One region of the Alcanivorax sp. P2S70 genome, then DNA from elsewhere that is predicted to be linked to it. Evidence: predicted binding sites of a transcription regulator. Region 1 holds the regulator's gene; each other region holds the start of a gene.
What was found. Region 1 encodes sigma-54, which starts transcription at its own class of promoters, with help from an activator protein. Its sites were predicted from a motif close to TGGCACNNNNNTTGCTNT; they were not measured.
Positions count from the first base shown of each region.

Region 1 (9,938 bases):
TTTCTTTGTTCACCCCGGTGAAGCCTCCCACGGCGATCTGGGCATGATCACCCAGGACGATGTGGTTCTGGCCTTGTCCAATTCTGGCGAAACTGCCGAGGTTCTGGCCATCCTGCCTGTCATCAAACGCAAGGGCACACAATTAATTGGCATGACGGGCAGACCCCAGTCGGCTCTGGCGCAACTGTCTGATGTACATCTTACTGTCGCAGTAGCCGAAGAGGCCTGCCCGCATAATCTGGCGCCCACCTCCTCGACTACCGCCGCACTGGCCATGGGAGATGCCCTGGCCATTGCCTTGCTTGAGGCGCGCGGCTTCACCGCAGAGGATTTTGCACTCAGTCATCCCGGTGGGAGCCTGGGCCGCAGACTATTACTCAAAGTGGACGACATCATGCATTCCGGTGAAGACCTCCCTGAAGTTGACTCCACTACCGCACTGACTGAAGCCTTGCTGGAAATGACTCGCAAGGGGCTTGGCATGACGGCCATCACTGATCCGGACGGGCGCCTCGCCGGCATTTTTACCGACGGCGACCTGCGCCGAATGCTGGACAGGGACATCGACATTCGTAGCGCCACGATTGCCGAGGTGATGATTACCGACCCGATCACAATTGAACCCGGCCATCTCGCCGCTGAAGCACTGCAGATCATGGAAAGCCGCAAGATCAACGGCCTGGTTGTCTGCGATGATCAGCGCAGACCCCTGGGGGCCTTTAACATGCAGGATCTGCTTCGAGCAGGGGTGGTGTAATGCAGATTTCTTCCATTGACGCACAAAACCTGCGTCTTATGGCCTTTGACGTCGATGGCGTCATGACCGACGGCCGGATCTATTTCACGCCAGAAGGTGAAGCACTGAAAGTCTTCAATACGCTGGATGGACATGGCCTCAAGAAACTGGCCGCCAGCGGCGTCACCCTGGCCATCATCACCGGCCGCAACAGCCCAATGGTAGCAAAACGGGCCGCCGACCTGGGTATTGAGCATGTTATCCAGGGAAGGGAAGACAAGGGCGTTGCGCTGCAAGCCCTGGCAAAAGAGCTGGGCATTGACTCCTCTGAAACCGGTTACGCCGGAGACGACGAACCGGATGTCAGCGCTCTGGAATGGGCCCGACTCGGTTTTGCCCCTGCCAACGCCCACCCTTGCGCGCTTCAGGCCGCACAACATCACACCCAGCGCCGCGGCGGCGAAGGCGCTGTACGCGAAATCTGTGATGCCATCCTGCAGCAGCGAGATAGCCAATGAAACGTCAGGGGCTACTTAGCGCCACCGGCATCCTTCTGCTTGGACTGGTGATGCTGATGACGCTGCATGAATGGGACGACTCGCTTCCCGGGCAAGACCTGGCTGTGGAGACTGCGCCAGCCATTCTGGCCACAGGCGTAACCGCCAGGGCTTTTAGCGAAAAGGATGGCACGCTGCAGTATCACCTGACAGCTGACGATCTGGTGCAGTACGATCACAACCCGCTTACCGAGATGAACAGCCCGGCACTGAAAATGAGCAACGAGAAAGGCAGCTGGACGATCACCAGCGCCAGCGGCACAGTGCAAAATAATGGCAACCTCATCATTTTTGATGGCGATGTACAGGCTCGCAATCCGCAGCAGAAGATCGAACTGGACACACAGCAACTCCGCTTCAACAGCGAACAGAATATAGCCACCTCGCCAGGCGATGTGGACCTGCGCTTCGAGAACGGCCAGACCCGGGCCGGAGCCCTGGAAGCGGACCTGGACAAGGGCATCCTGTCCCTTGAGCAAGGAGTAAAGAGTGAATTCGATGCCCCGGCTTCGTAGCCTGGTTATGGGCAGCCTGTTTTTACACGCTGCCTCACTGGTTCTGGCAGCTCCGGCAGAAGAGCCCATTTCTGTCACCGCCGATAGCGGGCGCTTTGAACAGGACGCCGGCACAGGACTGTACCGCGGCGACGTAGAACTATTGCAAGGACAACGCAAGATGCTGGCAGAAGAGATGCGCCTGTTTACCCGCAATGGTGAGCTGGTGCGGGTCGAGGCCAGCGGTAACCCTGTGCGTCTCTCAGAAGGCAAAACCCTGTCCGCCCATGCCAACAATCTGGTCTACGACATAAAGGGTCGCCGCCTGGTGTTGACTGGCAACGCCTTTATTGAACACCAGGGCAACACCTTCGAAGGCGCCAAGGTCGAATACAGCCTTGATTCAAAACGTGTGGATGCCAGCAGTAAAGGCGACCAGCGCGTACGACTGGTGATACCCGCAGAAAACCAAGTACCGGGAAACCAGCCGGACCAGAATGACGAGGCCGATGCCCCCGCAACGGAGACTGAATCTCAATGACACATTTGCGCGCTCATCACCTGGCCAAAAGCTACAAGGGCCGCCGGGTCATCGAGGACGTATCCCTGGACGTGGAAGCCGGACAGATCGTTGGTTTGCTGGGCCCCAACGGAGCAGGCAAGACCACCTGCTTTTACATGATTGTCGGCCTCGTAGAAGCCGACGCAGGGCGCATCGAGATCAATGACGGAGACATCACCCACCTCCCCATGCACGGCCGCGCCAAACGCGGTATCGGCTACCTGCCCCAGGAAGCGAGCATCTTCCGTCGCTTGACGGTCGCGGAAAACATCATGGCCATTCTTGAAACCCGCAAAGAGCTAAGCAAACAGGAGCGCCACGAACGGATGGAAAACCTGCTCAAGGAATTCCACATTACGCATATTCGCGATTCGCTGGGCATGAGCCTGTCAGGCGGTGAACGTCGCCGTGCCGAAATCGCCCGCGGTCTGGCCACCGACCCGGACTTCATCCTCCTGGACGAACCCTTCGCCGGCGTCGACCCGATCTCCGTGAACGACATCAAGGGCATCATCCGGCACCTGAAAGAACGTGGTATTGGCGTACTCATCACCGACCACAACGTGCGTGAGACCCTCGACATTTGCGACACCGCCTACATTGTCAGCGCTGGCCACATCATCGCATCCGGTGACGCCGACACCATCCTCTCGAACCAGCAGGTGCGGGATGTGTATCTGGGGGCAGACTTTAGGCTGTAACAGCCAGGGCGAGTGAGCAGTTAACAGTGAACAACGGCGCGGAATAGTCCCGGGGTTTCCGAACGCCAGAAGCCGAACCAGGACCCCGGCCGCGGCCATCAAAGCCCGAAAAAATCAGCAAACCCGCCCGCGCAACATCAACGGTTCACCGTTCACTGTTAACGCTTCAGACTCCTACCACACAAGAACCACTGGCACAATTATTGCTAGAACAAGTTTGAAGCTGTTATTCTCGGGTTTTTGGGGATCACACCAATCCGAGCAGTATGAAGCCCACACTACAACTACAAATCGGCCAACAGCTGACCATGACACCTCAGTTGCAGCAGGCGATTCGCCTGCTGCAGCTGTCCACGCTGGATCTCCGGCAGGAGATCCAGCAAGCGGTTGAAAGCAACCCGCTGCTGGAACTGGCCGACGACTTTGGCGACGACGCCCTGCCTGAGCATGACGAAGATCGTCAGGAGATGGACGCAGAGCGTGATGACGCCCTGGAAGAATTTGTCGACGGCGAACCCGGTGTCGACACTGAGTGGGATGACGTCTACTCCGGCCAGAGCAGTGCCACCGCGTCAATCCCTGATGACGCCGATGACTGGCAGCAACGGCACACCGTGTCCGGCAATCTGCATGACCACCTGCACTGGCAGCTCAACCTGACCCCCATGAGCGATGTGGACCGACTCATCGCCATCACCATCATTGAATCTCTGGACGATCGCGGCTACATGACCGTGAGCATCGACGACATCGTCACCATGATGAATGTCCAGGAAGGGCTGCCAGAGGATGCCCACATCGAAGCCGACGAGGTACTGGCCGTTCAGCATCGCCTGCAGCAATTCGATCCGGTCGGCGTCGCCAGCATTAACCTGGCAGACTGCCTCGGTGTACAACTGCGCCAGCTGGAATCCGACACGCCTTTCCTGCCTTTTGCGCTGGCGCTTCTGGACCACCTTGAACTATTGGAAAAGCACGACTATGCCGCGCTTCGCAAGGTTCTACAGCTCTCCGAACAGGAACTGCTTGATGCCCTCTCGCTGATCCGCACCCTTGACCCGGCGCCAGGCGAGCAAATTGGAGAGAGCCAAGTCGATTATGCGGTGCCGGATGTCATCGTCCGCCAGCACCACGGGCGCTGGCAGGTCAGCCTGAATGACGACATCCTGCCCAAGGTCAATCTACAGCAGCAATATGCCGCCATTGCCCGTAAAACCAGCGGTGAAGATGGCCAATACCTGAAAAACTGCGTTCAGGAAGCCAAATGGTTCATCAAGAGCCTGCAAAGCCGCCATGACACCCTGTTGAAAGTCGCCACGCGGATTGTCGAGGTCCAGCAGGATTTCTTCGATTATGGTGAAGAGGCCATGAAGCCACTGGTACTGGCCGATATCGCCGATGCCGTCGAGATGCATGAATCAACCATCAGTCGGGTCACCAATCAGAAATACATGACCACACCCCGCGGCGTCTTTGAGCTGAAATATTTCTTTTCGAGTCACGTGGGAACAGATGGTGGTGGTGAGTGTTCCTCCACCGCTATTCGTGCCATTATTAAGAAGCTGGTCGCCGCAGAGAACCCTCGCAAGCCACTCAGCGACAACAAGCTAGCCAGCTTGCTGAACGAGCAGGGAATCAACGTGGCGCGCCGGACCGTCGCCAAGTATCGTGAGGCGATGAGAATACCGTCTTCCAGCGCCCGCAAGCGTTTGGTGTAGGTGCCTGGGACGGCCCACAAGCAGGTAAAGGAGCCAGCCATGCAAATAAATATCAGCGGTCATCACCTGGAAGTTACCGATGCTTTGCGCACCTACGTAGGCGACAAGTTCTCCCGCCTGGAGCGCCATTTCGACCAGATCACCAGTGTTCAGGTGATTCTTTCCCCGGAGCCCAAGACCCACAAGGCAGAATCTACTATCCACATCTCCGGGGCAGATCTGTTCGCCACCGCTGAAGCCGATGATATGTATGCGGCCATCGACAAGTTGACCGACAAGCTCGATCGCCAGATTCTCAAACACAAGGAAAAGGCCGTTAATCACAAACACGGCCACTAACCCGAAACGACCATTATGCGAGTTCGCGAACTTCTAACCGAAGCACGCACCCACAACGGGGTGCAGGCCAGCAGCAAGAAACAGCTGCTGGATCAGGTGGCACAGCTGGCTGCGGCCGGCTGTGACGGCCTCAAGGAGCAGGAGGTCTTCGATGCGCTGGTAGCCCGGGAAAAGCTGGGCTCCACCGGCATCGGGGAAGGCATCGCCATCCCCCACTGCCGGCTTGGCAATTGCGAACAAGCCATCGGACTATTACTGAAGCTGGACACCCCCATCGATTTTGATGCCGTTGACGGACGCCCCGTTGACTTGGTGTTTGTGTTGCTCGTTCCCCAGGAAAACCCTGAGCAACACCTGAAAACGCTGAGCCACCTTGCCAGCCTTTTCAATGACGACAGCTACCGGAACGAATTGCGGGTCAGTTCAGACGATCACAAGCTGTTCCTGACTGCCGTGGAATCCGAAGCTGAATTGCGGTTGGCTTCGTAACGAGTGAACTCTCGAAAACCAGGCCATAATACAAATTCTCTGCGTGCATCCCGATCATGAAACTGACCATCATTAGCGGACGATCCGGGTCTGGCAAATCCACAGCCATCCAGGCGCTGGAGGATCAGGGTTATTACTGTGTCGACAATCTTCCTGTCGGCATGCTACCGACCCTGGCCCAACAACTTAGCGAGGGCGAAACTGCCATCGGTCATGTCGCTGTTGGCATAGACGCACGCAACCTTCCAGGCCAATTGCTGGCCTTCGACAACATTCTTGACGCGCTGAAACAGCAACAAATCACCAGCGAAATCATCTACCTTGATGCTGATGACAACACCCTGCTGAAGCGATTCAGTGCCACCCGGCGGCGCCATCCTCTGGCGACTGACCAACGCTCACTGGAAGATGCCATCGCTCACGAGAAAGACCTTCTGGCCAATATTCGCCAACGGGCTGATCTGGTTATCGACAGCAGTAATCACGAAGTGCACAGCCTCAGGAACCTGATCCGTGAACGTGTCGCTCAGCGGCGCAACGCCCTCTCGCTGCAAATCGAATCCTTCGGTTTCAAGAATGGTCTTCCCACAGATGCTGATTTTGTCTTCGACGTGCGCATTCTTCCCAATCCACATTGGCATCCGGATCTGCGCCCTCTTACCGGACGCGACCAGGGGGTAATCGATTTTTTGCAAAAGCACGATATCAGCCACGACCTGCTGGATGACATCGCCACTTTTGTACAGAGATGGCTGACCGCCTTTGCCCACAGCGATCGGAGTTACGTCACAGTCGCGATCGGTTGTACAGGTGGCCAGCACCGTTCCGTCTACATAACCGAGCAGCTGGCTGCTCGTCTACGCGAGCAAGGTATCACCTTGCAGGTTCGGCACCGCGAACTGGGATCCAGCTGAATGATCGAACAGTCCCTGGATGTGATCAACAAACTTGGCCTGCACGCCCGCGCTGCTGCCAAGGTGGTCAGCGTGGCCTCACGCTATGACAGTGCTATCCACGTCCTTCACAAGGGCAACCGCATTGATGCAAAAAGCATTATGGGGCTTCTTATGCTCGGCGCCGCCAAAGGCAGCCAGGTCACCTTCCAAGTCGAAGGCGATGACGAAGACGCAGCCATGGCAGAACTGGAAGACCTGTTTGCAAGGATGTTCGACGAAGGAGAGTGAAAAACAGTTAACCGTGAATAGTGAACAGTTGAAAAATCAAGTACCACAGACTCTGAAGGACTGTTACTGTGTGGTCATCCCAGCCAAGCAGCAGCACGCTTTGTTTTCGCTGTTAACTCTTCACTGTTAACTGTTAACTGATTTCCATGCCCGCCGACAGCAGCCGCAGCCAGCAACATCTCAAAGCCATCAACCGCGCACTGGCCAGCGGGACCTATACGCAGGTCCGGCAGCTGATCAACAACCTGCCCGGCGCTGAAGCCGCCCACTTGATTGAGTCTTCCCCTCCACGAGAGCGGGAAATTCTCTGGCAGCTGCTCAGCAAGGAACAGGAAACCGAAGTCCTGCAGTATCTGGGCGAAGAGGTCCGGGTTGAGCTATTGCGCAACCTCAGCACCGATGAGCTGGTGTCGCTGGTTGAAGAACTGGATACCGACGACCTCGCTGATTTACTGCAAGAACTACCTGATCATGTCACCAGTCAGGTGATGGCCAGCCTCGACGAACAAAACCGCGAGCGGCTGGAGCACGTGATGAGCTACCCGGTGGATACCGCCGGGGGCCTGATGAACACCGATGTGATCACCGTGAGACCGGAGATCACTTTTGAAGTGGTTCAGCGCTATCTACGTTTGCGAGGCGATATCCCTCGCACCACTGATAACCTGGCCGTAGTCAACCGGAAAAACCAGTTCATTGGGCTGTTGCCTCTCACCAAGGTGCTGATCAGCGATCCGGGCACTACTGTGCGCGAAGCCATGATCACCGATATTCAGTCGATCCCGGCCACCCTGCCTGCCCATGACGTCGCCAAGATCTTTGAGCGCCACGACTTGGTGACAGCCCCTGTCATCGACGACGAAGGCATGCTGGTAGGCCGTATCACCATTGATGACGTAGTAGACGTAATCATGGAAGAAGCCGACCACTCCTTAATGAGTATGGCGGGTCTGGACGATGACGAGGATACGTTCGGCTCGGTTTGGCAAACCGCCCGCCGCAGAGCGCTGTGGCTGGGTATCAACCTGCTGACCGCGTTGGCTGCCTCTGCCGTGATCGGCCTGTTCGAGGCGACGCTGGAAAAGGTGGTGGCCCTCGCTATCCTGATGCCGATCGTCGCCAGTATGGGCGGCATCGCCGGCAGCCAGACGCTGACGCTGGTGATTCGCGCCATGGCACTGGGACAGATTCAGTCCAACAACACCCGCTATCTGCTATTCAAGGAGCTATCTGTTGGCGCCATCAATGGGTTGTTGTGGGCTACCGTGATTGGCATTACCGCCGGGTTGTGGTTCAGTGACGTAAGCATCGGCATCGTGATCAGCGTGGCCATGGTGATCAACCTGATCATGGCCGCCTGTGCCGGTGCACTGCTGCCCATGATCATGAAAAAAATGGGTATCGACCCGGCCCTGGCCGGATCTGTAGTCCTCACCACTATCACCGATATTGTTGGCTTCATGGCCTTCCTGGGCCTGGCTACCGTGCTGTATGCCAATTTGTTGGTGTGAACGGAGCCTCCCGAGTCTTTCATCCACTCTGGAAGGCGTTTCCGTTCTTCTAAATCACGAGAACTATTTTAGGTATTGCCTTCCTGTCAAGCGCAGCTAGCCGCTCAAACACAAAAGCCGAAAGGGGCTCCTTTCGGCTTTTGTGTTGGCGTGGCACGAATTATTCCGTAAATACCTGTTTGAATGATGCGTAATACGCACCCGCCAACAACGGGCCAGCAAGCAGCAACCCAAGAAAAAGCGGAATCGTTGCCACCATCACCAACACCGTCGCCACAATGCCATAGAGAATCAGCGGGAGCAGATTCGTCAGGCAGGCTTTAAAACTAAGCCCCAGCGCTTCACCCGGGCCCATATTGCCAAGGAAGACCAGCGGGATACTGAAGTAGAAAAGACAGCCAGACGCCATCAGAAACAAGAACATGATCAGACCTGCCAATGCGATGGCGCCCCCGCCAATACCCACATCCGGTACTCTTCCTGCCTCCATGGCATTAAGCATGCTCACATCAAAACCGATGCTCAAAAACAGCAGCACCATCGCTACGATGAAAATGCCCACGTAGACCGCCAACTGCAACAACGCCAGGATCACCAATGGACCGGTTTTTTCTGAGAATCCGGCAAAAAGGTCAGCAAACTCCACACTGCCTTCGTTATCCAGCCGGTAGAACATTTTAACCAGCCCGGCATACAGCAGCGTCATCAAAAACATGGCCGCCAACCCACCGATAAAGGGGACGAACTGCACAGCCACATTCAGCAGCATGAGCACCACCAATGCGCCAATCATTACCCCCCAGTTGCCCGCCAGCATCGCCTTACCCTGGCCAAACCAGCTCATGGCATCGCCCATAGACACTTTTTGGGCCGTACCGATAACCAGCTCTGCAGCCTGTGGCGGTACCGCCACATCGCTGGTCGGTTGTTGATAAGGATTCATTTCTGACATGCTTTTTCCCTCCAATGGAAAGTTATTATCGTCCTGCAATTTTCATGGGCGACAGCAGCAGAGAACCACAGGCGATGTTGCCGCGATAATCCACATCGGTGCCGCTACCCTGGATGCCACGTAGCATCTCCGCCAGATGACCGGCAATGGTGAATTCCTGTACCGGTGAAGTAATCCGCCCATTCTCGAACAGGAAGCCACTGGCACCGCGAGAGTAATCCCCCGTCACCATATTCACCCCTTGCCCCATGACCTCGGTGATCAAGATCCCTTTGGGCACTCGGGCCATCAACGCTTCCAGAGACTCTCCAGTATCGGTGACGCGCAAGTTGCGAACACCACCGCCATTGCCGGTCGGAGACATGCCAAGACGTCGACTGGCATACAGACTCAAGGCAAAGGAGGTCAGGATGCCGTCTTCCACAAAGGCCTGCTCGCCGGTAGGCAAACCGTCACCATCGAAGGGCGACGACGCATTGCCTGCAGGCAGGTGCGGGTGTTCACTGAGGGTAAAGCCCGCAGGCAGCACCGCCTTGCCAAGGCTGTCTTGCAAAAAAGAGCTGCGACGATAAATGGCGCCACCACTGATTCCGGACACCAGATGGCCAAGCAAGCCCGATGCCACTTCCGGGGCAAAAATGACAGGCAATTCACCGGTTTCCGGAATCACCGCCCCCAGGCGTGACAGTGCCCGC
Region 1 is NZ_AXBZ01000014.1:7,219-17,156, reverse strand. It holds gene Q672_RS23715 (KpsF/GutQ family sugar-phosphate isomerase) at 1-757, shown strand, start outside; gene Q672_RS23710 (KdsC family phosphatase) at 757-1,254, shown strand; gene lptC (LPS export ABC transporter periplasmic protein LptC) at 1,251-1,808, shown strand; gene lptA (lipopolysaccharide transport periplasmic protein LptA) at 1,792-2,328, shown strand; gene lptB (LPS export ABC transporter ATP-binding protein) at 2,325-3,050, shown strand; gene Q672_RS23690 (RNA polymerase factor sigma-54) at 3,317-4,768, shown strand; gene hpf (ribosome hibernation-promoting factor, HPF/YfiA family) at 4,808-5,107, shown strand; gene ptsN (PTS IIA-like nitrogen regulatory protein PtsN) at 5,123-5,596, shown strand; gene rapZ (RNase adapter RapZ) at 5,653-6,510, shown strand; gene Q672_RS23670 (HPr family phosphocarrier protein) at 6,511-6,780, shown strand; gene mgtE (magnesium transporter) at 6,927-8,291, shown strand; gene Q672_RS23660 (BPSS1780 family membrane protein) at 8,452-9,243, opposite strand; gene pmbA (metalloprotease PmbA) at 9,269-9,938, opposite strand, start outside.

Region 2 (9,938 bases), on a different contig from region 1:
GCGCCGTCGTCGAACTGCTGGCCCAGGCACGCGATCTGGGGATCAACCTGATCGACACCGCCCCCGCCTATGGCCACAGCGAACAACGACTCGGCCAGCTCATGAGCCAGCGACAGGAATGGATCATCGTCACCAAAGTGGGCGAGGAATTTGATAACGACAGCGGTGCCAGCCATTTTGATTTTTCCCCCGAGCATGTTCGCCGCTCGGTGGAACGCAGCCTGACACGATTGAAAACCGATTATCTCGATTGTGTGCTGGTACATTCAGATGGCAATGACCTGGCCATCATCGAGCAAGGGACCCTGGATGCCCTCAACGATCTCAAAAAGGCGGGTCTGATTCGCGCCACTGGCATGTCCACCAAAACCGTGGAAGGGGGCCTCGCCACCCTGCAGCATGCCGACATCGCCATGGTCACTTACAACCTGAGCCATCAAGACGAAGTTCCGGTGATTGAGCAGGCCGCCGCCGACCTGAAAGGCATCCTGATCAAGAAAGCCTTTGCCAGTGGCCATCTGGATGACAATATTGCGGACCCGGTGCAGGAAAGCCTGAACCAGATCCTTGGCACCGCTGGTGTCAGCAGTATCATTGCCGGCACCATCAACCCAAGGCACTTGCAGGAAAATGTGGCCAAAGCGCGCCAGGCCTGCCAGCCATAACAACAACGGAATAGCCTGAAATGCGCCTTACCTTGATCTTTCTGCTGACGGCCACCAGCCTGCTTGCCAGAGCCGATGACATCCTGATTCTTCGTGACGCGCCTCAGGGTTGCGAAGAAAGGGGCGAGGTGTCGGTATCGTCCGGCAGCAAGATGCAGGGCATGCTGTTCAGCGACGAAACCATCGACAACAACGTGAAGAAAAAACTGCGCAAGGCGATTAAAAAAGCCGACGGCAACCGTGGTGTGGTAAAAGACCGCCGTGAATTCATGATGGAAAGCCAGTTCCGCGGTATCGAACACATCGAGCTCGATGCGTGGGTGTGGCACTGCGAAGAGAAAGACGCCTCGTAGTCGCCATCAACATCTCTCCAGGCCTGACAGGAACGCTTTCTTGCCTTGTCAGGCCATCCCCCCTTGTGGGCGCCGCATTAACCGCTGGATGCAGACGGTATCTCCACCCCCAGGGCCTGCAACCCGGCCCAGTGCCCCTGCTGATAGCCCTGTTCCAGTTTCCGGGCATTGGTCGTCAGACGGTTCACCGGGAAATGTTCATCCGGTGCAATCACAGTGATCCGGCAGTCCGCCGGTGGGTTGGCAATAAACGCCAGCGAGGCATTGTAAACGTCAGTGCGTTTGACCATGGCGTCGTACAGGGCAGGCATATCTTTTACCCACGGTTTGATCAGCGGCGTCAGAGCGCTGGGTTTCTTGCGATATCCCTGATGCCGGGACAGCACCACCGTAATATCCCGCGCCCCTTGCTCGTAGGCCCATTGCACCGGAATGGAATCCGCCAGACCGCCATCGGTCATGGGCTGCCCGGCCACTTCCGGAAACGCCCGATAGGCAAAGGGGATGGAACAGGACGCAGTCATGATGTCGTCCAGGTTGTCGGGGCTGGCCTGGAAATAACGGGGGGTGCCATCTTCCACCGACGTAGCCACCACCCACAGAGGCACTCGGCCCTGCCAGTGCTGCTCCAGATGCAAGGGCACCTCGAGGCGAGACTGATGCCATAACCAGTGCACATCACATAGATGCCCCCCGCTCATGAACCGCTGCCAGTTAATAAAATCGGGACGGCAAGCATGGTCGGTAATGATTCTTCGGCTGCGTCCCAGATCACCGGCAAGGTACCCGATCAGATTGGTGGAGCCGGCCGACACCCCCACTGCAAAATCGAAATCCCGATAATCCTTTTCCAGAAACGCATCCAGCACCCCCGCCGCAAAAATGCCGCGCATGGCACCACCTTCTACCACCAACGCTCGTTGTGACATCGCTTTCCTCCACTGGGGAAATCAGTGAATACCCCGTAACCACAATGGCAAAGCCGCCAACGTTGCGGAAATAGATCCTTGCTGTCCCTGCCATCGGCATTGCTGATGCCAGACGCCGGCCCACCCGGGCTGCACCGATTCAGCGCAACCGCTTCATGTTGGCGCACCCAGTATTGGCAGAGGCCACCGCCGTACTCAATCCCACCCCCATTAACTATTGTAAAAACAGACAATTACCAACGACCGCCGCATCTGGCACTCGCCTTGCACAAGAACGCATACCAACTTGTATACAAACAGGTGTGCTAACGAAATGATCGGCTGGACTCTCCAACAATGGCAGGCGGCCTACCGCAGCGGGGACCTCACCCCGGTGCAGGCCATGAAACAACTGGCGATGCATCTGCATGACAGCGAGCGCGCCCTGTGGATTCATCTGCTGGACGAGTCTTCCCTGGTTGCCCAGGCCGGCGCCCTCACCGATCCCTCCCTGCCCCTGTATGGCATTCCCTTTGCGGTGAAAGACAATATTGATGTGGCGGGCATTCCGACTACCGCAGCCTGCCCCGCGTTTGCCTACACCCCCGAAGAAGACGCCACCGTTGTGCGCCTGCTACGCGAGGCCGGCGCCATCGTGGTAGGCAAGACCAATCTGGACCAGTTCGCCACCGGCCTGGTGGGCGTCCGCTCGCCCTATGGTGAAGTCCCCAATCCGTTCAACCCGGACTATGTCAGTGGCGGCTCCAGTTCCGGCTCCGGCACAGCCGTAAGCCTGGGACTGGTACCTTTCGCCCTGGGTACCGACACCGCCGGTTCTGGCCGCGTCCCGGCATCGTTCACCAATACGGTGGGGCTAAAACCCACCCGTGGCGCCATCAGCACCAAAGGGGTTGTTCCCGCCTGCCGGACACTCGATTGCGTAAGCGTCTTTGCCCTGAATGTCGATGACGCGCAGACCATCTACGAGATTGCCGGGCAATTCGATGAACACGATGCCTACAGCCGTCCAGCTCCGGCACGGCAAGCCAGCGGATTGCCGGCGCGGCCGAAACTGGGCATTCCCAACGTCTTGCCCTGGTTCGGTGACGCGCAGGCCAAAGCCCTGTGGGAACAACAGCTGGAAAGTATTCAGGCCATAGCCGATCTGGTGCCGCTGGATACCATGGTGCTGGAAGATGCGGCAGCGCTGCTTTACCAGGGGCCGTGGGTGGCTGAACGCTTCACCGTCACAGAGTCACTGCTGCAGACTCAGCCAGACGCCGTCCTGCCTGTGATCCGCAACATCCTTGAGCCCGCCGCCGACCTGAAGGCTGCCGACAGCTTCCGGGCCCAATACCAGCTGGCCGAACTGAAACGCGAAGCCGACGCCTTGCTGTCCCAGGTAGATGCCCTGCTGCTGCCGACCACACCGGGCATCTATACCCGGGCAGCAGTCAGTGATGACCCCATTACCCTGAACAGCCAGCTTGGCACCTGGACCAATTTTGTGAATCTACTGGACCTGTGCGCGCTGGCCCTGCCCGGTGGATTCCGGGCTGACGGTCTGCCCGCCGGCGTGACTCTCGTTGGCGACGCCTGGCAGGACCATGCCCTGGCAGAATTCGGCCGCCGCTGGCAGCAACATCAGCCCTGGCAAGCCGGCGCTACCGGTCAGGCATTACCCGCCCCCGCCCACCGCGCCGCCAACAATGACGGCAGTGATTTCATTACTGTGGCAGTGGTCGGTGCCCATCTCACCGGCATGCCCCTTAACAGCCAGCTCACCGAACGCAACGCCGTGCTGCTGGAAGCCACCCATACCGCACCCCGCTACCGGCTGTATGCCCTGGCCAACACCGTGCCCCCCAAACCCGGGCTGATCCGTAACCCGAAAGACGGCGGCGACAGCATTCCCATCGAACTGTGGCAAATGCCCGTCGAACACTTCGGCAGTTTTGTCGGGCTGATACCGGCACCGCTCGGCATTGGCAGCCTGGAAACCGTCGATGGCCGCTGGGTAAAAGGCTTTATCTGTGAACCGTGGGCCATCGATGACGCCACCGACATTACCGCGCTGGGAGGCTGGAGAAACTACATTGCCAAACTGAAACAAGAGGGAGCTCTTTGATGTTGAAGAAAGTGCTGATCGCCAATCGGGGTGAAATCGCCGTACGAATTTGCCGTACCCTGAAGCAGATGGGCATTGCCTCCGTAGCCGTCTATTCCGACGCGGACCGCAACAGTCAGCACGTCAGCGCCGCCGATGAAGCGGTGGCGCTGGGCGGTCAAACCGCCGCAGAGAGCTACCTGAAAACCGACCTGATTCTGAAAGCGGCCCTCGATACTGGTGCCGATGCGATCATCCCCGGCTACGGCTTCCTGTCAGAAAATGCCGAGTTCGCCGAAGCCTGTGAAGCCAACGGCATCGCGTTCGCCGGCCCGACCCCGGCCCAGCTTCGCAACTTCGGGCTCAAGCATGAAGCCCGTGCCCTGGCAGAAAAAGCCGGAGTGCCTCTGGCCCCCGGCACCGACCTGCTGCAAAGCCTGGATGAGGCCAGACAGGCGGCCAGCGATATCGGCTACCCGGTCATGCTGAAGAGCACCGCCGGCGGCGGCGGTATCGGTCTGTCACGGTGCAACAACGAGGCCGAACTGGTCTGCGCCTATGAATCCGTGAAACGCCTTGGCGAAAGTTTTTTCTCCGATAGCGGGGTATTCATCGAGCGCTTTGTGGCCCGGGCGCGCCATGTGGAAGTACAGATTTTTGGCGACGGCGAAGGCACCGTGTTGGCGCTGGGGGAACGCGAGTGCTCCCTGCAACGGCGCAACCAGAAAGTGGTAGAAGAAACCCCCGCCCCCAATCTTCCCCAGGCCACCCGCGAAAAACTTCATGCCAGCGCCGTACGACTCGGTCAGTCCGTTAAGTATCGCTCCGCGGGCACCGTGGAATACATCTATGACGACGAGCGCGACGAATTCTATTTCCTGGAAGTGAACACCCGCTTGCAGGTGGAGCATGGCGTCACCGAATCCGTCTTCAACGTGGACCTGGTGCAGTGGATGGTGGAACTGGCGGGCGGCCAACGCCCCCCGCTAAACGAAAGCTACATCAGCCAGGGCGCCTCCATGGAAGTGCGTATCTACGCAGAAGACGCCCTGAAAGATTTCCAGCCCAGCCCCGGTGAACTGACCGAAGTCTTTTTCCCGGACAACATTCGACTGGACGGCTGGGTCGACACCGGCACCGTGGTCAGCCCGCACTACGACCCGATGATTGCCAAGGTAATCGTGCACGGTGCCGACCGCACTGATGCACTGGCTAAAATGCAGGATGCACTGGCACACACCCGACTGTCCGGTATCGCCACCAACCTGGATTACCTGCGCCAGATCCTGCGCGACGAAAACGTGATCGCCGGCAAGGTCTCCACCCGTTACCTGGAAACCTTCCACTACGCCCCGACCGCGTTCGAAATTGAGGACCCCGGCACCTACACCACGGTGCAGGATTACCCCGGCCGTGACGGCTACTGGGATATCGGCGTTCCGCCTTCCGGCCCCATGGACGATTTTGCTTTTCGGCTGGCCAACCGCATCGTCGGCAACCATCCCTCCGCAGCAGGACTGGAAGCGACCCTGTGCGGCCCCTCACTGACCTTTCATTGTGACACCGTGATTGCCCTGACCGGCGCAGACTGCGAGGCCCAACTGGACGGCCAGCCCGTTGCCCTGTGGCAGCCAATCACGGTCAACGCCGGGCAAACCCTGACCACCGGCAAGGTCACCTCTGGCTGCCGCAGCTACATCGCCATTCGCAACGGCATTGATGTACCCGATTATCTCGGCAGCAAATCCACCTTTGTCCTGGGTCAGTTTGGCGGCCACGGAGGACGCACCCTGCGCAAGGGAGACGTCCTCTCCATCTGCCAACCTCGGCTCGCAGGTTGCCCCACCCCGGCGCCAGTGGCCGAGCCTCACGGTGCGGAAGTCTCACTGATTCCGGACTACCCGCAGCAGTGGGACATCAAGGTACTCTACGGCCCCCACGGTGCCCCCGACTTTTTTACCCAAGACGCCATCGACGAGTTCTTTGCTGCAGACTGGCAGGTGCACTACAACTCCAATCGCCTCGGCATTCGCCTGGTCGGCCCCAAGCCCAGCTGGACCCGGACTGACGGTGGTGAGGCCGGGCTGCATCCCTCCAATGTCCACGACAACGAATACGCCATCGGCTCCATTAACTTCACCGGGGATTTCCCCGTCATTCTTACCAAGGATGGCCCCAGCCTCGGCGGGTTTGTCTGTCCGGTCACCATTGCCAAGGCCGAACTGTGGAAAGTGGGCCAGCTGAAACCCGGCGACAGCATTCGCTTTTCGCCCATCAGCTTTGCCGAAGCCAGAGCCATGGAGGAAGCCCAGGATGCCTCCATCGACAACCTTGGCTGCATCCCGGTGATTCATCCCCAGGTGAGCTCCGAAGACCATGCCTTTACCTCGCACACCATGCTGGCGGAACAAGACGCCGACGGGGATGCGCCTCGCATTGTCTATCGGCAAGCCGGCGACAAGTACATCCTGATCGAATACGGCGACAACGTGCTCGATCTGGCCCTGCGCATGCGTGTCCACGCCCTGATGGAAAACCTCAAGGCGACACCGGTGTCAGGCATCCTGGAATTGTCCCCGGGGGTGCGCAGCCTGCAGGTGCATTACGACTCCCGCCTGATCACCCAGAGAGACCTGGTCAACACCTTGCTGGAGCGGGAAAACCGCCTCGGCAGCATGGATGACATGGTGGTCACCTCGCGGGTGTTGCACCTGCCCATGGCATTCGAAGACAGCGCCACCCTGGATGCGGTGACCCGCTATCAGGAAACCATTCGCAGCGAAGCGCCCTGGCTGCCCAACAATGTGGAATTCATTCGTCGTATCAACGGTCTCGATTCCATCGATCAGGTTCGCGACACCCTGTTCAACGCCAGCTATCTGGTGATGGGGCTGGGCGACGTGTATCTGGGCGCCCCCTGTGCCGTGCCCATTGATCCACGCCATCGTCTGATGACCTCCAAGTACAACCCGGCACGCACCTACACCGCCGAAGGCACCGTGGGCATCGGCGGGGTGTACATGTGCATCTACGGCATGGACTCCCCGGGTGGTTACCAGCTGGTGGGCCGCACCCTGCCGATCTGGAACAAACACCTGAAAAATCCGCAATTCGCCAACGACGAACCCTGGCTGCTCAAGTTCTTTGATCAGGTCCGTTATTACCCGGTCAGCGAAGCGCAACTCGACGAAATGCGAGACGCTTTCCGCCATGGGCATCTGCAGATCGACATCACCGAAGAACCCTTCAGTCTTGCCGAACATCGCCAGTTCCTCGCCGACAATGCCGACAGCATTGCCCGCTTCACCGAGCAACGGGATGCCGCCTACCGTGAGGAAGTGGCGCGCTGGCAGAACGAAGACGCCGCCATCGCCTCCGCCATGCTCGGTAGCAAAACGGACATTGGCGAAGTCAACGGGCACCTGATCAGCGCGGAAATCAGCGGCAATGTCTGGAAGCTGCTGGTGGACGAAGGAGCCCAGGTCACCGAAGGGCAACCGGTGGTGGTGGTGGAAGCGATGAAGATGGAATTCGAAATCCTCGCCAATGCCAGCGGCAAGGTTACCGGCCTGCATTGCCAGCCCGGCGCCATCATCAATGCCGGCGATCCAGTACTGGTGATCGATACCGGGGCGGTTGCCTGAGGAGGCCATGATGAACGCACGCACCGCCCGTAAAAGCGAAAACCTGGCTGAGCGCATCTACCTGCAACTCAAGCAGGACATTTTTGATTTTCGCCTGATGCCCGGCGACCGGTTCAGTGAAAACGAAGTTGCTGAGCGGATGGGCGCCTCCCGCACCCCGGTGCGTGAAGCCCTGTTCCGGCTGCAACGGGAATCCTACGTGGATGTGTTGTACCGCAGCGGCTGGCAGGTCAAACCCTTCGACTTCAAATACTTCGAAGAGCTCTATGACGTGCGCACCATTCTTGAATGCGCAGCGGTGCGCAAACTCTGCGAGCAACAGGAACAGAACACCCTCGATGAACTGGTCAACCTGTGGTGCGTGGACCCGGCCGACCGGCTCGATCACGGCCCCACCGTCAGCGGCATGGACGAGCGTTTTCATGAACAACTGGTGGAAGCCGCAGGTAACCAGGAAATGGCGCGCATTCACCAGGATCTGACCGAGCGGCTACGCATTATCCGGCGGCTGGATTTCACCAAGCCACCACGCGTGGAAGCCACCTATGAAGAACATGCGGCAGTGCTGTATGCGATCCTGCACCGCCGGGTGGAGCAAGCGCAGATGCTACTGCGTGCCCACATCGAAGAATCCCGAAACGAAGTACGAAAAATCACCGTGCACATGCTGCACGAGGCCAATGCACGCAGTCAGTTGCAGGCGGTCGACAACAACAGCGTACCTCGGGGGGATACCACCATCGCTCATGACGAGTGAAGGTTGCTTTGCTTGGATCGACTCGGTCCGGGGACTACAGGAAATGGATAAACCAACTTCAAACGCAAGGGGAAACACCATGAGTTTTTCACAATCCATGAAAAAACTGGCCGCCGGCGTTATCGCCTCCTCGGCCATTGTCTACAGCGGCGCGGTGATGGCTGCCGACACCATCAAGGTCGGGGTGCTTCACTCCCTGTCCGGCACCATGGCGATCAGTGAATCCACATTGAAAGACACCGTTCTGATGATGATCGAAGAGCAGAACAAGAAAGGTGGTGTGATGGGCAAGAAGCTGGAGCCCGTAGTGGTTGACCCGGCTTCCAACTGGCCGCTGTTCGCGGAAAAGACCCGCGAGCTGATCACCAAGGAAGGCGTGGATGTGATCTTCGGTTGCTGGACCTCGGTGTCCCGTAAATCGGTCCTGCCGGTGGTCGAAGAACTGAACGGTCTGCTGTTCTACCCGGTTCAGTATGAAGGCGAAGAATCCTCCAAGAATGTGTTCTACACCGGTGCAGCGCCGAACCAGCAGGCCATCCCGGCAGTGGACTACCTGATCAATGATCTGGGCGTGAAACGCTTCGTGCTGGCTGGTACCGACTACGTTTACCCGCGTACCACCAACAAGATCCTTGAAGCCTACCTGAAGGCCAAAGGGGTTGCCGCCGACGACATCATGATCAACTACACCCCGTTCGGTCATTCCGACTGGCAGTCCATCGTCAGCGACATCAAGAGCTTCGGCAGCCAGGGCAAGAAAACCGCGGTGGTTTCCACCATCAACGGTGACGCCAACGTGCCGTTCTACAAAGAGCTGGGCAACCAGGGGGTTAGCGCAGAAGACATCCCGGTAGTGGCCTTCTCCGTGGGTGAAGAAGAGCTGTCCGGCATCGACACTGGCCCGCTGGTAGGTCACCTGGCCGCCTGGAACTACTTCCAGAGCGTTTACAACGACAGCAACGAGAAGTTCATCGAGCAGTGGCATGCCTTCACTGGCGACGACAAGCGCGTCACCAACGATCCCATGGAAGCGACCTACATTGGTTTCAACATGTGGGTGAAAGCAGTAGAGAAAGCCAAGTCCACCGATACCGACAAAGTGGCTGACGCCATGATCGGCATCGAGACCCCGAACCTGACCGGCGGCATGGCCGTGATGAACGCCAACCACCATTTGTCCAAGCCGGTACTGATCGGTGAAATCCAGGATGACGGTCAGTTCGCTGTGGTCTGGGAAACCGACGGTCTGGTGAAAGGTGATGCCTGGTCTGACTACCTGCCGGGCTCCAAGGACCTGATCTCCGACTGGACCGCACCGGTCAAGTGCGGCAACTACAACACCAAAACCAAGAGCTGTGGCGGCGCAGCTGCCGAGTAACACCACAAAAGAAAACGGCACCGGGGTTACTCCCGGTGCCGCTTTATAAAAAAGTACGCTTTTTATTTAACGCAAATCTGACGCTCTGTAAGGAGGCCGTCATGGGTTACCGTTTCAGCCAAACGC
Region 2 is NZ_AXBZ01000006.1:8,650-18,587, forward strand. It holds gene Q672_RS19805 (aldo/keto reductase) at 1-665, shown strand, start outside; gene Q672_RS19810 (hypothetical protein) at 686-1,018, shown strand; gene Q672_RS19815 (patatin-like phospholipase family protein) at 1,096-1,947, opposite strand; gene atzF (allophanate hydrolase) at 2,261-4,054, shown strand; gene uca (urea carboxylase) at 4,054-7,677, shown strand; gene Q672_RS19830 (GntR family transcriptional regulator) at 7,688-8,434, shown strand; gene urtA (urea ABC transporter substrate-binding protein) at 8,514-9,812, shown strand; gene urtB (urea ABC transporter permease subunit UrtB) at 9,914-9,938, shown strand, end outside.
Region 2: the regulator sigma-54 is predicted to act here: its motif matches at 2,201-2,218, upstream of atzF (allophanate hydrolase).

Region 3 (9,938 bases), on a different contig from region 1:
CTCTGGTTGGAAGTGTTGCGCACATACCCGGTCTCGCCAATCTCGATCAGAGTGGTCCTTTCATCGAATTATTACGAGCAATGGATGACGTATTGCCTGCGGTGTCGGTGAAGATTCGGGTGTCCCCTTTCATTCGCTCGATACACGATGCCTCAACGGGGGTCGCAGACTTTCATATGCCAATGATTCGAAATCCAGCACTGGATCTTCCGTCGTTGCCCTGGCGATATGTGGAGCGCCCGATGGGGGAGGTCTGCATGGTGCTGTATTCTTCTGCCAGGCAGCGGCTCACTGGGCAGCAGGCGATCTCAGGAGCACAACAGGGGGTACTGCGACTGGCGACCTTGAGGGCCAATCTCGATTTGTTTGCCTTGCCGCTAGAAGGGGTAACCGAATTGCGCCAGGGGCTGGCGTTGGTCGCGCGTGGAAGACTGGACGGTTTTATCGGTGCGCAGGAAGAAACAGACAATATGCTGCGCAGCAGCGGGCTCGAAAATATCCACCGTAGCCTGTTTCGCTGCTATGACGATGTGTTAATTGTGCCGAAGGGCGCTGCGGGTGACCGGACTGCGGCATTGTTGGAGGAGGCGCTGGATGCCCTGGAGGCCCAGGGCAGGCTGGCGCCCCTGCATGGCAGGGTGCACCAGCCTTATCAGGACTGGCAGCCTTATTAGCGACCGGCGCGCTTGCGTTCGGTCTCGGTAAGCAGCTTCTTGCGCAGACGCAGATGGTTGGGGGTGACCTCAACCAGCTCGTCATCTTCAATGAAGTCCAGAGCCTGCTCCAGGCTGAAGCGGATCGGCGGGGTGAGAACGATGTTCTCATCGGTGCCGGAGGCGCGCATGTTGGTCAGCTGTTTGCCCTTGGTGGGGTTCACGACCAGGTCGTTGCCACGGCTGTGAATGCCGATGATCTGGCCTTCGTAGACGTCCACGTTCGGGTCGATCAGCATGCGGCCACGTTCCTGCAGGTTGAACAGGGCGAAGCCCAGCACCTTGCCCTTGACCATGGATACCAGCACACCGTTGATGCGCTTGGCCATGTCACCCGCCTTGAACTCGCCATAGTGGCTGAACGTGCTGTTGAGAATACCGGTGCCGGATGTCAGGGTCAGGAACTGGCTGCGGAAACCGATCAGGCCACGGCTCGGCACCAGGAATTCCAGGCGGACACGGCCCTTGCCGTCCGGTTCCATGTTGGTCATCTCGGCCTTGCGCAGACCCAGCTGCTCCATGATGGAGCCCTGGTGCTGCTCTTCCACATCGGCCACCACGGTTTCGTAGGGCTCCTGCTTCACGCCATCTTCTTCACGAATGATCACCTGCGGACGGCCCACGGCCAGTTCGAAGCCTTCACGGCGCATGTTCTCGATCAGTACCGAGAGATGCAGTTCACCACGGCCGGAGACGCGGAACTGGTCGGCGCTGCCGGTTTCTTCCACGCGCAGGGCCACGTTGTGCTTGAGCTCGGCTTCCAGGCGCTCGCGAATCTGGCGGCTGGTGACGAACTTGCCGTCCTGGCCCGCGAATGGCGAGGTGTTCACGTGGAAGAACATGCTCACGGTAGGCTCGTCCACGCTCAGCGGGGGCAGGGCCTCCACATTGGCCGGATCACAGAGGGTGTCGGAGATGTTCAGCGGGTCCAGGCCGGTAATGCAGACGATCTCGCCAGCAGAGGCAGTAGGGGCGTCCACTCGCTCCAGACCGTGATAACCCATAATGGTCAGAATCTTGCCGCTGCGGACTTCGCCGTCAGCGCCGATTACTTTCACCGGGCTGTTGGCCTTGATCTGACCACGCTTGACGCGGCCGATACCGATGATGCCCAGGTAGCTGTTGTAGTCCAGGGAAGAAATCTGCATCTGGAAGGGGCCATCGGCGTCCACATCCGGATAGGCCACTTTCTCGACAATGGCTTCCAGCAGCGGGGTCATGTCGTCGGCCAGGTTGTCGGCTTCCATGCCGGCGATCCCGTTCAGGGCGGAGGCATAGATTACCGGGAAATCCAGCTGCTCGTCGGTGGCACCCAGGTTATCGAACAGGTCAAAGACCTGGTCCATGACCCAGTCAGGGCGCGCGCCGGGACGGTCGATCTTGTTGATCACCACGATCGGCTTGAGGCCAGCGGCAAATGCCTTCTGGGTAACAAAGCGAGTTTGCGGCATGGGGCCGTCTACTGCGTCTACCAGCAGTAGTACGGAATCCACCATGGACATGACGCGCTCTACCTCACCGCCGAAGTCGGCGTGTCCGGGGGTGTCCACGATGTTGATGCGATAGTCGTTCCACTGGATAGCAGTGTTCTTGGAGAGGATGGTAATGCCCCGTTCCTTCTCCAGATCATTGGAGTCCATGACCCGCTCGATATCGCCAGCGCGATCTCCCAGGGTGCCGGACTGTTGCAGCAGCTTGTCCACCAGGGTGGTCTTGCCGTGGTCAACGTGGGCGATGATGGCGATATTGCGCAGGCGTTCAATCACGAGTGTAGCTCCAGTGAAAAATGAGCAGGCCGGTTATCACCAGCCCGCAGGGGCGCGCATTATAACAGCGCTTTGGGCTGGTGATAGCCCATCGGTCGGGCTTTGTCGTAAGATTGCGCACTGTGAAGCAGTTCACGATTTTACGGTTGTTCCTGCGCGGGCCAGATTGTTGTCCTAGAATGGCGCAACCATTTGCCCCGGGCCGGGTCATAGGGGGGCCTGAGGGGCCTCCTTTCCAGGGAGTCCGGGGGCAGTAACGCTTTTGATATCAGGTTGTTAAGATGCGAATTCCTTTCTGGCTGATGTTGCTCGGGATGTCCTGGGAGGCCAGTGCCGAAGCATCGGCAAGCAAGATGATCTATGGTTTGCATGAGCAGGTATTTATCGAAGAGCTGGGGGTCACCGTGCCTGCCAAGCTGGATACTGGAGCGGACAGCGCCTCATTGAGCGCCCGTTACATAAAGACCTTTACCCGTGATGGTCAGCAAATGGTGGAGTTTGACCTGGCGATTGATCGGGATGATCGTGAGGAGCTGGGAATCACGCAGTCCCAGTGGGACGACATCGAGCTGCCGTTGGCGGGGCACGTGAGAATCAAGCAGCGTGCCGAGAGCCTGGACGGTGATGAACGTGAATATCGCAGCCGGCCAGTGGTCATGCTGACGGTGTGTATGGGTAAGCGCCAGCAGCAGATTGAGGTGAATCTGACCGATCGCAGTGAATTCAGTTACCCCATGCTGATGGGTTCACACGCACTGCAGAAACTGGCAGCAGTGGTGGACCCTTCCATGCAGCATGCTGCCGGCGCTCCGAGATGTGAGTCGTCGGCGAAAGACGTAAACAATGATGAAATGACGGAGGCTGCCGAGGCGCAATAATGGGTTCAGTCAAGTTTCAGGCGCGTTTGCTCGCTTTCTTCCTGTTATTGCTGGGAGTAGGCAGTGTTCTGTATCAGGTATTTGTGCAGCACGTTCCGCTCAGCCAGGATGAAACCGATCAGGTGTGGGTGGTGGATGCTGAGGTGGGGTTTAATGCCCGGCCCAACAAGCCGGTCAAGGTGCGGATGTTTGTGCCGCCCCAGAACAATGCTTACACCACGCTGAATGAAAGCTTTATCTCCAATAATTATGGCGTCAACGTCAACACGGAGAAGGGCAATCGCCAGGTGACCTGGTCGTCCCGGCGAGCCGAGGGCAATCAATATCTGTATTACCGGCTGATGTTGACCCAGCGCTACGCTGAGTCCCCTGAAAATGAACCCGGCCCCCAGTTTCGTCCTGCGCCTGCCCTCAAGGGGCCGGAGCGTCTTGCTGCCGAGGCGCTGCTGGAGCCAATCCGTCAGCATTCTGCGGATGTGGAAACCTTCATTAGTGAGACAATCAAGCGCGTCAATGAGCTGGAAAACGACAATGTCCAGCTGCTGCTGGGTAGCGATTTAAGTCCGGAAAACCGGGCCAAGGTGGTCGACCTGTTGCTGGCGATGTCCCACATTCCTGCCGAACCGGTCCATACCTTGCGTCTTGCTGAGAGTCAGGGGCAGCAGCCCGAGTTATGGCTGCGTAGCTACAACGGCAAACAGTGGCTTTACTTCAACCCGGTGAATGGTCAGCAGGGGCTCCCGGAAGATCGTCTGGTCTGGTGGCGTGGGGCGGAGTCGTTGCTCAAGCTCGATGGGGGTAAATCCGGAAATGTCTCCTTCAGTGTTCACCGTAATGAAATGAGTGCGCTGCAGCTGGCCCAGTCCCTGCGGATGAAGGATGCCGAGAGCTTTATCGATTTCTCGCTCTACGAGTTGCCGCTGCCGGCACAGCAGTTGTACCGCATTCTGATCATGATCCCGGTTGGGGTGATTCTTGTGCTGCTGATGCGCTCGCTGGTGGGCATGGAAACACTGGGTACCTTTACTCCGGTGCTGGTGGCCTTGGCCTTCCGGGAAACCCAGGTGTTGTACGGTGTGTTGCTGTTCACCTTTATTACTGCCATTGGCTTGTCGGTGAGATCGTATCTGGAACACTTGAAGTTGCAGTTGCTGCCGCGATTGTCAGTGGTGCTGACCTTTGTAGTGATCACCATGGCATTGCTCAGCCTGTTGGGCTACAAGCTGGGAATGGGCTCCGGGTTGTCTGTTGGCCTGTTCCCGATGGTGGTGCTCACCATGGTAATTGAGCGCACCTCCATTGTCTGGGAGGAACGGGGGGGCAGTCAGTCACTCAAGGTGGCGCTGGGCACCCTGTTCACCGCGATCCTGTGTCACTTGCTGATGGTATGGCAGCCGCTGGTGTACTTCGTCTTTACCTTCCCTGGCGTGTTGCTTTGCCTGGCCTCATTCATGGTGCTGATGGGGCACTACCGCGGTTACCGACTGACTGAGCTGGTGCGTTTTCGCGCCATGGTCGAGGGAGACAAGCACTGATGCTGTGGTCCAAGACCCGCAAGGCCCTGCGTGCCCGTGGTGTCATGGGTATTAACCAGCGCAATGGGGACTACATTCTGCGTTATAACAAGCGCAGCTTGTATCCGCTGGTCGATGACAAGATCAAGACCAAGAAAATGGCGCTGGATGCCGGTATCAGGGTGCCGGAGTTGTACGGCACCATTGCCACCGAGCAGGGTATCAGCACCCTGCGCAAGGTGGTGGATACGCACCGGGATTTTGTTATCAAGCCCGCGGAGGGGGCTGGCGGGGATGGCATCATGGTGATCGCCGATCGCTTTGAAGACTATTTCCGCTCTGCGTCCGGCCGCATCATTACCCTCGAGGAACTGGAACACCATATTTCCGGCATCATTTCCGGTATTTATTCGCTGGGTGGGCATCGCGATCAGGCACTGATCGAGTATCGGGTGACGTCTACCGAATTGTTCAAGCGCATCAGCTATGAGGGTGTGCCGGACATTCGCATCATCGTGCTCAAGGGCTACCCTGTGGCAGCCATGCTGCGCCTGCCTACCCGGCAGTCTCAGGGTAAGGCAAACCTGCACCAGGGTGCGATTGGTGTCGGCCTGGATCTGTCCACCGGTGTGACGCTGGATGGTACCTGGCTCAATAGGAAGATCCAGCGGCATCCGGACACGGCCAACGCGGTGGCGGGATTGACCGTGCCTGATTGGGAGGATTGTCTGTCTCTGGCGGCCCGTTGTTATGACCTGACAGGGCTCGGCTATCTGGGGGTTGATCTGGTCATGGACCGCGACCACGGTCCCATGATGCTTGAGCTCAATGCCCGCCCGGGGCTGAATATCCAGATTGCCATGGACGACGGTCTGTTGCGTCGTTGCCGGATTATCGAGGATTACCTCGAGTCTGTGGGCGACAAGGATCTGCCCGCCGCTGAGCGTATTGCGTTTTCCAAGTCAAAATTTGCCGTCGCCGGCCCGGTGGCGGTGGAGCCCCAGGAACCTTCCTGATCGCTAGCGGATTCCCTGCCCGTTCTGGTCACCCTGCCACAGCAGGGTGATCAGCGGATCCTGCGGATTGCCGAGCACACTGTAAAAGCGGTAGTCGACGCGCAGGCCTGCGTCGGTCTTTTCAAAATCCAGAGTTATCAGGCCGTGGGTGGCGCGCGTGAAGTGCTGTGCGTTGCTGGCAGGGCCAAGATCATTGGTGATGCTGGCGGAACCGGATATCAGCTGCCGGGTGTCCTGGTACTCCCCTTCATCAGACAGGATGTGGTCGTGGCCGCCGACCAGCAAGTCCAGATGACCGATCAGTTTCTGTTTCAGGCCAAGGTTAATCATTTCATGGGCGTTGCCATGGGAGCCGGTACTGAACATGGGGTGATGGGCAAACCCCAGGCTGAATTGGCAGCCATGTGCGTGAGCCATCTGTTGGCTGGCCGTGAGCCAATTGATTTGCCGGTGAAAGTAATACCACTTTTCGAACCAGGTTGTCTCCAGACTGAACGCACAGGCGTCTGGCCACTGTTCAAAGTAGTAAAAGTGGGGAAGGTGGATCAGCGGGTGGTGGCGTGCCACTTCAAGCCAGGCCTCTCCGTTCTGTTTCCAGTCATGGTTACCCAGCACCATATAGACAGGAATACCAGCATCCAGCGCTGGCTGCAGGGGTGGCAGGAAGCGGCTGTCGATGAGCGGATCATTGGCGTCCAGGATGCCATCAGGATAGACCAGGTCGCCCAGATAGCGGATCTGGTCGCAGCCCAGTGTCACCAGGGCCTGACCGACGGCCAGTGACGCCGGATTCCCCCAGCCACCATCACCGATGGCGCACACCCGCTGTCCGGCCAGTGGGCGGTCATGTACCAGCCAGGGGCCGTGGGGGGTATGGAACCACCAGCCAAGGCCTGCGGCAGTGAATGCGATTGCCACAAAAAGGGCTGCGTAGCTAAGCCAGCGTCTCATGCAGGACGCTCCATATACAGCGTGTGGAGCAGGAGTGTGCCGTCCTGGGATGACATTCAAGTGACAGGCGGCATGGGGGATGGATGCGTGCAGGTCCCGCCATTGCTATACTTCGCCGCCCAATTTTCGAGCCAGGGCGGCAGGCAGTGCGGCCCCCAGCACAGGTTTTTCACATGACACAGGCAACCCAACCCATCAAGCGGCGCGCGATCGCGCTGGTGTCCGGCGGACTGGATTCCATGCTGGCCGTGAAGGTCATGCAGGAGCAGGGCATCGAAGTGGAAGGGGTGAACTTTTTCACCGGCTTCTGTGTGGAAGGGCATACCCATGCCATTCGCAAGAAGGACAAGGACAAGGAAAAGCGCAATAACTCCCTGTGGGTGGCCGAACAGCTCGGTATCAAACTGCACATCATTGATATCTCTGAGGAGTACAAGGATGTGGTGCTGAACCCCAGGCACGGCTACGGCGCCAACCTGAACCCCTGCCTCGACTGCAAGATTTTCATGGTCAATCAGGCCACCTTGATGATCAACAAGGCGCGAGAGTTCGCTGGCGATCGCGGGTTTGACTTCATTGTGACAGGCGAAGTGATTGGCCAGCGGCCCAAGAGCCAGCGTAAGGAAACCATGCCGATCATCAGTCAGGAGTCCGGGGCGGACGATCGATTGTTGCGCCCGCTCTGTGCCAGGAATCTGCCCCCAACCTTGCCCGAGCGAGAGGGGTGGGTGAACCGCGATGAGCTGCACGATTTTTCTGGCCGCAACCGTAAACCGCAGATGGCGTTGGCGAAGAAATTTGGACTGGATGATTTTGCCCAGCCGGCCGGAGGGTGCTGTTTCCTCACCGACGAATCCTATTCCAACAAGCTGTCAGACCTTTGGAAAGCCCGCAATGAGCGACGCTACGAGCTTGATGACATTATGTTATTGAAGGTGGGGCGCCACCTGCGGCCGAAACCCCACTACAAGTTGATCATTAGCCGTGAGGAAGGCGAGAATCGCTTTCTGGAGGGCTACCGCTATATGTTCTCCAGTATCACCACGGTAAGCTGTCCGGGGCCTCTTGCCCTGGTGGATGGCAGCTTCGAATCTGACGAAGAGCTCAAGCAGGCTGCTGCGATTGTGGCCCGTTATTCCAAGGGGCGAGTGCTTGACGAGGTGACGTTGGAAATTCGCCAGCCGGATGGTGTGGCTCGCCAGGTGACGGTAAGGCCGGCGCAGCCTGATGATGTTTTGCCTGCCTGGAATGTGGGGTAGTGATATGACTGATGTGATTCACGACCTGGATACCCGCCGCCTGCTGTGCCCGATGCCGGTCATCAAAACGCAGAACAAGGTGCGTACATTGTCCACCGGGGATTGTCTCAAGGTGGTCTGTACTGATCCGGGCGCGCTGAACGATATCCCGGCCTGGTGTCGGATTAACGGCCACGAAGTGCTGGAAACCGGCGAACAGGGCAATGAGTGTTTTGTGGTCTTGCGCGTCGGCGAGGATAATGGTGCACTGTTTTAGTGCTGCATGCGGCCACTGCGCACCATTTGTGTGCATTATGGTGGTGCGTGACGTGGTGAGCCCCCGGTAGCCGGGGGGTATGCGCTAAAAAAGGGCTGGCATGGTATTTGCCTCCCTATTGGCATTAGTGGCCCCTTGGCCGAGAATACCGGCTCTCTGTGTTGCTCCATGCCGGTGCAATATGTCGAGTCAGAGATAAACCCGCTGTTCCTTAGGAGGACGCACGACAATGTCTGAAAAGACCCTCAAGCTGATTAAAGAAAACGATGTGAAATGGGTGGACCTGCGCTTCACGGATAGCCGTGGCAAGGAGCAGCACGTTACTCTGCCGGTGGGTGAAATCGACGAAGATTTCTTCACCGACGGCAAGATGTTTGACGGTTCTTCCATCGCTGGCTGGAAAGGCATCAACGAGTCCGACATGGTGATGATGCCTGACGACTCTACTGCCGTTCTGGACCCGTTCACTGACGTAGCCACCCTGAACCTGCGTTGCGATATTCTCGAGCCGTCCACCATGACCGGTTACGAGCGTGACCCGCGTTCCGTTGCCAAGCGTGCCGAAGAGTACCTGAAGGCTACCGGTATCGCTGACACCGCCCTGTTCGGTCCTGAGCCGGAGTTCTTCGTATTTGATTCCGTGCAGTGGAAATCCGACATGCAGGGTTCCATGTACAACATTCACTCTGAAGAAGCTGCGTGGGTTTCCCACGAAGACTTCGAAGGTGGCAACATCGGTCACCGTCCGGGTGTGAAAGGTGGTTACTTCCCGGTTCCTCCGGTAGACAGCCTGCACGACCTGCGTGGTGCCATGTGTTCCGCCATGGAATCCATGGGTCTGAACATCGAAGTGCATCACCACGAAGTAGGTACTGCTGGTCAGTGTGAGATTGGTGTTGGCGCCAACACTCTGACCAACAAGGCTGACGAAGTTCAGATCCTCAAGTACTGCGTGCACAACGTGGCTCATGCCTACGGCAAAACCGCTACCTTCATGCCCAAGCCGCTGATCGGTGACAACGGTTCCGGTATGCACGTTCACGTGTCCCTGGGTAAAGATGGCAAGAACCTGTTCGCAGGCGAAGGCTATGCGGGTCTGTCCGACGAAGCGCTGTACTTCATCGGTGGTATCATCAAGCACGCCCGTGCCCTTAACGCTTTCACCAACGGTTCCACCAACTCTTACAAGCGTCTGGTGCCCGGTTTCGAAGCTCCGGTAATGTTGGCCTACTCTGCCCGTAACCGCTCTGCGTCCATCCGTATTCCGTTCGTGAGCAGCGCCAAGGCGCGTCGTATCGAAGCGCGCTTCCCTGATCCGTCTGCCAACCCCTACCTGTGCTTCGCTGCACTGCTGATGGCTGGTCTTGACGGTATCAAGAACAAGCTGCACCCCGGCGATGCCATGGATAAGGATCTGTACGATCTGCCGGCTGAAGAAGCTAAAGACATCCCCACCGTGGCTCATACCCTGACCATGGCGCTGGATTGCCTGGAAGCCGATATGGACTTCCTGACCGAAGGTGACGTGTTCACCAAGGACATGCTGGATGGCTACATCTCCCTGAAGCGTGGTGAGATTGAGCGT
Region 3 is NZ_AXBZ01000009.1:1,267-11,204, forward strand. It holds gene Q672_RS33775 (putative signal transducing protein) at 1-674, shown strand, start outside; gene typA (translational GTPase TypA) at 671-2,479, opposite strand; gene Q672_RS20985 (ATP-dependent zinc protease family protein) at 2,761-3,357, shown strand; gene Q672_RS20990 (inactive transglutaminase family protein) at 3,357-4,892, shown strand; gene Q672_RS20995 (alpha-L-glutamate ligase-like protein) at 4,892-5,887, shown strand; gene Q672_RS21000 (metallophosphoesterase) at 5,891-6,838, opposite strand; gene Q672_RS21005 (tRNA (5-methylaminomethyl-2-thiouridylate)-methyltransferase) at 7,012-8,097, shown strand; gene Q672_RS21010 (sulfurtransferase TusA family protein) at 8,102-8,353, shown strand; gene glnA (glutamate--ammonia ligase) at 8,583-9,938, shown strand, end outside.
Region 3: the regulator sigma-54 is predicted to act here: its motif matches at 8,450-8,467, upstream of glnA (glutamate--ammonia ligase).